Linked DNA regions of Rhodopseudomonas palustris HaA2. The protein of the gene in region 2 interacts with the protein of the main gene of each other region in a pairwise test. Links are inferred from orthologs where the notes say so. Each region holds a gene or a part of one and is shown on either strand. Other genes may lie near its edges.

Region 1 (3,202 bases), 2.7 Mb from region 2 along the record:
GCTGCTCCAGAGCCTCGCCGGGCCGCTGCGCGCGACCCCGCTGCGGATCACCATCGCCGGCCACACCTCGGCAGGGTTGATGCCGGCGCGAAGCGACTACAATGGCTTCGACCTGTCCGCGGACCGCGCCAATGCAGTGCGTCAGATCCTCGAACGGGAAGGGGTTCCGACCTCGCATTTCTTTGCGGTCACCGGCCGGTCCGATACCCAGCCGTTGTTTCCCGAGGACCCCGCGATCGCCGCCAACCGCCGGGTGACCATCACGCTGATGCGGGAGAGCCCGGCGCTGCCGCCGGGATTGAAGCCCTGATCCGGCGATCCGGACAGCGGGCGTGTGGTCTGGCCGGGGCCAGGCCGCCAGCCTGACCGGCGCGATCCGGCCGCCGCGTTCGACCAATGGGGCGGTGCATTTTCGGCGCCGGCGGACTATCCACCCGGAATGACCGCACTCGTTTTCCGAAGCTTGATTTTCCTCGCGCTAGGCGCGACTTTGGCGACGCAATGGCCGAGCGTCGTTCTCGTTGTTGCACTATTGGGTCCAGGCAGTGCAATTGCGGGAGAAACGAGAGTGGTAGGCCAGGTTGAGGATTTGACGCCGCAGGACGTCGCCAAAGGGGTCGCAGAGGGACGTTATCTGCTGGTCGACGTCCGCGAGCCGAACGAAGTGGCGGCGGAAGCCTATCCGGACGCGGTGGTGGTTCCGCTGTCGAGCTTCGATCCGCGCCAGATCCCCGATCCGAGCGGCAAGCAGGTCGTGTTCGCCTGCCGCTCGGGTAAGCGCTCGGTGACGGCCTCTCAGGCGGCGCAGATGTCAGGGCTCGCCTACAACAAGCATCTCGCCGGCGGCATCCTCGGATGGAAGGCGGCAGGCCTGCCGACCAAGCCGGGCGGCTGATCGCGCGATGAACAGGGTCTTCGCCGATCTGCCCGTCACCGTGTTCGAGGCGATGTCGCAGCTCGCACGCGACAACAACGCGATCAATCTCGGCCAGGGGTTTCCGGACGATCCGGGGCCGGAGGACATCCGCCGGGCCGCGGCCGACGCGGTGCTGAACGGCTACAACCAATATCCCTCGATGATGGGGATCCCGGAACTGCGGCAGGCGATCGCCACCCATTACGGGCATTGGCACGGCGTCGCGCTCGACCCGATGACCGAGGTGATGGTGACCTCCGGCGCCACCGAGGCGCTGGCCAGCGCCATTCTCTCGGTGGTCTCGCCGGGCGATGAAGTCATCGTGTTTCAGCCGGTGTACGATTCCTACCTGCCGATTATCCGGCAGGCGGGCGGCATTCCGCGCCTGGTCCGGCTCGAGCCGCCGCACTGGCGGATCACCGAGGAGGCGTTGCGCCGGGTCTTCAACGCCAAGACCAAGGCGATCGTCTTCAACAACCCGCTCAATCCCGCCGCGGTCGTCTATCCGCGCGAGGATCTCGAACTGTTGGCGCGGTTCTGCCAGGAGTACGACGCCGTCGCCATCTGCGACGAGGTGTGGGAACACGTCACCTTCGATGGCCTCAGCCACATCCCGCTGATTGCGATCGAGGGCATGCGCGACCGCACGATCAAGATCGGCTCGGCCGGCAAGATCTTCTCTTTGACCGGCTGGAAGGTCGGTTTCGTCTGCGCGGCGCCGCCGCTGTTGCGGGTGGCGGCCAAGGTGCATCAGTTCCTCGCCTTCACCACGGCGCCCAATCTGCAGGTCGCGGTCGCCTACGGGCTCGGCAAATGCGACGACTACTTTTTGCAGATGCGCAAGGACCTGGCGCGAAGCCGCGACCGGCTGGCGCGGGGCCTGTCGAGCATCGGCTTCCCGGTGATCCGGTCGCAGGGCACGTACTTCCTCACCGTCGATCTGTCGCCGCTCGGCCTCAACGAGACCGACGAGGTGTTCTGCAAGCGGATCGTCAACGACTACAAGGTCGCCGCGATTCCGGTGTCGGCATTCTACGAGGAGGAGCCGGTCACTTCGGTGGTGCGGTTCTGTTTCGCCAAACAGGATCAGACGCTCGACACCGCGCTCGAGCGGCTGTCGGATGCGGTGCACAGGCGTTAGGACTTCGATGATGCGGAACGATCTCCTTCGACGGCTGCGATTCGTCGGCGCGACGCTGGGGCTTTCGGCGAGCCTCGCCGTGCCGGCGCTGGCGCAGGATCGCGTGGTCAATTTCTACAACTGGTCGAACTACGTCGCGCCCGGCGTACTCGAGGAGTTCACCCGCGAAACCGGGATCAAGGTGATCTACGACACCTTCGACGGCAACGAGACGCTGGAGACCAAGCTGCTCGCCGGCAAATCCGGCTACGACGTCGTCGTGCCGACCGCGTATTTCCTGCAGCGCCAGATCGGCGCGAAGGTGTTCCAGAAGCTCGACCCGACGAAGCTGCCCAACCTGAAGAACGCCTGGGACGTGGTGACGAAGAAGCTGGCGCTGTACGATCCCGGCAATCACTATGCGGCCAACTACATGTGGGGGACCACCGGCATCGGCTACAATGTCGGCGCAGTGAAGCGCATTCTCGGCGAGGGTGCGGTGATCGACAGCTGGGACATCGTGTTCAAGCCGGAGAATCTGGCGAAGTTCAAGGAGTGCGGCGTCCAGATGCTGGATTCCGCCGACGACATCCTGCCGGCGGCGCTGACCCGTCTCGGCCTCGATCCGAACTCGACCAAGCAGCCGGATCTGGAGAAGGCCGCCGATGCCGTCGCCAAGGTGCGGCCGTCGGTGCGGAAGTTTCACTCGTCGGAATATCTCAACGCGCTCGCCACCGGCGAAATCTGCCTCGTCGTCGGCTGGTCCGGCGATATCAAGCAGGCGCAGGCGCGGGCGACCGAAGCCAACAACGGCGTCGAAATCGGCTACGCGATCCCGAAAGAAGGAGCGCAGATGTTCTTCGACAATCTGGCTATCCCGGCGGACGCCAAGAACGTCGCCGAGGCGCACGAATTGATCAACTTCCTGTTTCGCCCCGAGATCGCCGCCCGCAATTCCGACTTCCTGTCCTACGCCAACGGCAACAAAGCCAGCCAGGAATTCGTCAACCCGCGTATCTTGAACGACAAGACGATCTATCCGGACGAAGCGATGCAGGCGCGCCTGTTCGTCATCACCGCGCGCGACGCGGCGACGCAGCGCGTGATCAACCGGCTGTGGACGCGGGTGAAGACCGGGCGGTGAAACCGTCCCTGGTCAGGCAGTC
Region 2 (3,283 bases):
GGCGCGATCCAGCATCGCGTCGGCGTCGACGGCGCCGATCTGATCGTCGCCATCAACACCGACAAGAACGCGCCGATCTTCGACTTCGCGCATCTGGCGATCGTCACCGACGCGATCCGCCTGCTGCCGGCGCTGACCGAAGCATTCCGCAAGCGGCTGTCGCCGCACACCCGCGACCGCATCGCGAGCTAACAGGAGTTCACCATGATCGAGGAACGTTTCGACGCGATCGTGGTCGGCGCCGGCATGGCCGGAAACGCCGCCGCGCTGACGATGGCCAAACGCGGCATGAAGGTGCTGCAGATCGAGCGCGGTGAATATCCGGGCTCGAAGAACGTCCAGGGCGCGATTCTCTACGCCGACATGCTGGAGAAGCTGGTGCCGAACTTCCGCGAGGACGCGCCGCTCGAGCGTCATCTGGTGGAGCAGCGGTTCTGGATGATGGACGAGCGCTCGCACACCGGGCTGCATTATCGCTCGGACGATTTCAACGAAGAGAAGCCGAACCGCTACACCATCATCCGCGCGCAGTTCGACAAATGGTTCTCCAGCCAGGCGCAGGAAGCCGGCGCCATCGTGCTGTGCGAGACCACCGTCAAGGAACTGGTGAAGGACGCCTATGGCAAGGTGATCGGCGTGATCACCGACCGCGAGGGCGGCGAGGTCCATGCCGACGTCGTGGTGCTGGCCGAGGGCGTCAACGGCCTGCTCGGCACCAAGGCGGATCTGCGCGAGCGGCCGTCGCCCGACAAGGTCGCGCTGGCGGTGAAGGAAATGCACTTCCTGCCCCGCGAGACCATCGAGGCGCGCTTCAACCTCAAGGGCGACGAGGGCGTGGTGATCGAGGCGGCGGGCACGATCTCCCGCGGCATGACCGGGATGGGCTTCGTCTACGCCAACAAGGAATCGGTGTCGGTCGGCATCGGCTGTCTGGTCGCCGATTTCCAGAAATCCGGCGAGACGCCCTACGATCTGCTCGAGCGCTTCAAGAAGCATCCCTCGATCGCGCCGCTGATCGAAGGCTCCGAGGTCAAGGAATATGCCGGCCATCTGATTCCCGAGGGCGGCTACAAGGCGATCCCGCAGCTCTATGGCGACGGCTGGGTGGTGGTCGGCGACGCTGCGCAGCTCAACAACGCGCTGCATCGCGAAGGCTCGAATCTGGCGATGACCTCCGGCCGGATCGCCGGCGAGGCGATCTTCCAGGTCAAGTCGCGCAAGGATCCGATGACCAAGGAGAATCTGGCGCTCTACAAGAAGATGCTGGACGAGTCCTTCGTCATCAAGGATCTGAAGAAGTACAAGGATATGCCGGATCTGCTGCACATCCAGTCGCAGAACTTCTTCCTGACCTATCCGCAGCTCATCAACAAGGCGCTGCAGAACTTCGTGCGGGTCGACGGCACGCCGAAGGTCGACAAGGAGAAGGTGACGATCAGATCGTTCGTGTCGGCGCGATCCTGGGCGGGCCTGTTCGGCGACGCCTTCCGCTTCGCGCGGGCATGGCGGTGAACGGCGACGGCGACGAACTCAAACGCGGAGAGCAACAATGACGGTGGAAGCCCCCATTCGGGTCGAGGACAAGCTGTTCCAGAACCGCTATCTGGTCGACGTCGGCAACGCTCACATCCGGGTGAAGCCGCACACCAAGCCGTCGGCTGAACTGCTGGCGCTGCTCAAAGTCTGCCCGGCGCATTGCTACGAGCTGAATACCAACGGCCAGGTCGAGGTGACGCCCGACGGCTGCGTCGAATGCGGCACCTGCCGGGTGATCGCCGAGGGCAATGGCGACATCGAATGGGACTATCCGCGCGGCGGCTACGGCGTGCTGTTCAAGTTCGGCTGAGCGTAGAGCGGTTCATCGATGGATTGAAGCAACGCGGCATTCGCGCGTGCGGAGTCGTCATCCTGAGGTGCGAGCGTAGCGAGCCTCGAAGGATGCGGCCAGGGCGCTTGCGGCCCATCCTTCGAGGCCCGCAGCGCCGCGCATGGCGCGGCCCAGCGGGCACCTCAGGATGACGGCGGTGATTCCATCAACGGCTGAGCTGCTCTAGCACCGCCGCGCCGGTTCGCGAAGACCGACGGCGGATTCGTGAACGGCGCGGTGGCTACCGATGTCGTCATGGCCGGGCTTGCCCCGGCCATCGAGGTTCTCTGGACCGCGAGAGCCGTTCTGTTTCCGATGGAATCAGCACTGGCGTTCTGCGGCCTGGACATGCAGGCCGCGACATCAACGCCCTATCACCCGTCATTGCGAGTAGCGCAGCGACGAAGCAATCCAGAAGCCCCATGCTCGGCGCCTCTGGATTGCTTCGCTGCGCTCGCAATGACGGGGATGGGGCGTTGACTTGGCGGCCTGCATGTCCAGTCAGCTCCTCGGGATGAGGAGTCATCCGATGTGGCAGGGGGCCATGTCGCTTCGGTCGATCAGGCCGCCGAGGTCAGCGCCTGGTGCGCGCCGATCCGGTTGCGTTGCGCCGCGAGGCCGCGCCGCGCCAGCCATTGCTGCACCCGTGGCGAGTCGATCATCGCCTCTTCGGCGAGGCCGTTGGTGAATTCGCGCCAGCTCGCCAGCCGGCGTTCCGACACGCCGACCAGCACCGGGATGCCGAGCTCGACCGCCTCGGTGATCACGTCGCCGAGCCCGCCGCCATCGGCTTCGAGCTGGCCGAATTTGTTGATGATCAGCAATTCCGGACACTTCTGGAACGCGGCCGAGATCAGCGCGGCGGCGTCCTGCATCGCAAGCGGATCGACACGGCAGTTGCCGGACCGCGTTGTCTGGTCCTCGGCCAGTTGCAGAATGATCCGCGAGGCCAGTTCCTCGACCTCCATGTCGCAGCGTGGCAGGCTGTCGCGGGTCGCGTGGTAGGGGACGATGCCGGCGACGACGATTCCGGCGTTGCGCAACCGGTAGCCGAGATCCGACATGACGCGGCAGGCAGCCGCGCCGTCCGAATACACAACTGCGAGAATCGATGGCCTGCCAGTCCTGCCGAGATTGAACGCCATCGCTGCCCGCTGTCCCCAATACGACTTTCGCCTAGTAGAATGTCAGAACCGGCCGTTGCGGGCTTTGCGGCAAATCAATCCCAGTCGCGCGCCTCCGATCGGGCGACGCGGCTCGCGGCGCGATCGCGTGCCGACGGCGTGCGCCGAGATGGCCTGTCGTCTCGCCGCGACGAAAAAGGCGGGCCGCTCGCGCGACCCGCCCATGGTCAGTCCATCGCTTCAGCCTGCGAAGCAGCGGTTCAGTTGGCGCCGAGCAGCGACTGCACCGGAC

What was found.
Region 1: the proteins of RPB_RS05005 (region 2) and RPB_RS16965 interact in binary tests that used the Escherichia coli proteins (3 or more experiments, as listed by UniProt). The link is inferred for Rhodopseudomonas palustris HaA2 from one-to-one orthologs.

What each region holds. Positions count from the first base shown.
Region 1 is NC_007778.1:3,842,896-3,846,097, reverse strand. What follows is about bases 95-2,979. They hold RPB_RS16965 (aminotransferase), read left to right. Parts: upstream 95-902; coding sequence 903-2,057; downstream 2,058-2,979. Other genes in these bases: RPB_RS16960 (polyamine ABC transporter substrate-binding protein), read left to right, coding at 2,065-2,979; RPB_RS16970 (rhodanese-like domain-containing protein), read left to right, coding at 569-895; RPB_RS16975 (flagellar motor protein MotB), read left to right, coding at 95-310. Outside these bases: more of RPB_RS16975, read left to right, coding at 1-94; more of RPB_RS16960, read left to right, coding at 2,980-3,180; RPB_RS16955 (B12-binding domain-containing radical SAM protein), read right to left, coding at 3,193-3,202. UniProt on the Escherichia coli protein: Shows aminotransferase activity with methionine and histidine as substrates, and to a lesser extent also with phenylalanine.
Region 2 is NC_007778.1:1,131,281-1,134,563, forward strand. The notes cover bases 232-3,197. They hold RPB_RS05005 (ferredoxin family protein), read left to right. Parts: upstream 232-1,549; coding sequence 1,550-1,846; downstream 1,847-3,197. Other genes in these bases: RPB_RS05000 (FAD-dependent oxidoreductase), read left to right, coding at 232-1,512; RPB_RS05010 (DUF2478 domain-containing protein), read right to left, coding at 2,428-3,012. In the rest of the region: RPB_RS04995 (electron transfer flavoprotein subunit alpha/FixB family protein), read left to right, coding at 1-192; more of RPB_RS05000, read left to right, coding at 205-231; RPB_RS05015 (cupin domain-containing protein), read right to left, coding at 3,252-3,283. UniProt on the Escherichia coli protein: Could be part of an electron transfer system required for anaerobic carnitine reduction. Could be a 3Fe-4S cluster-containing protein.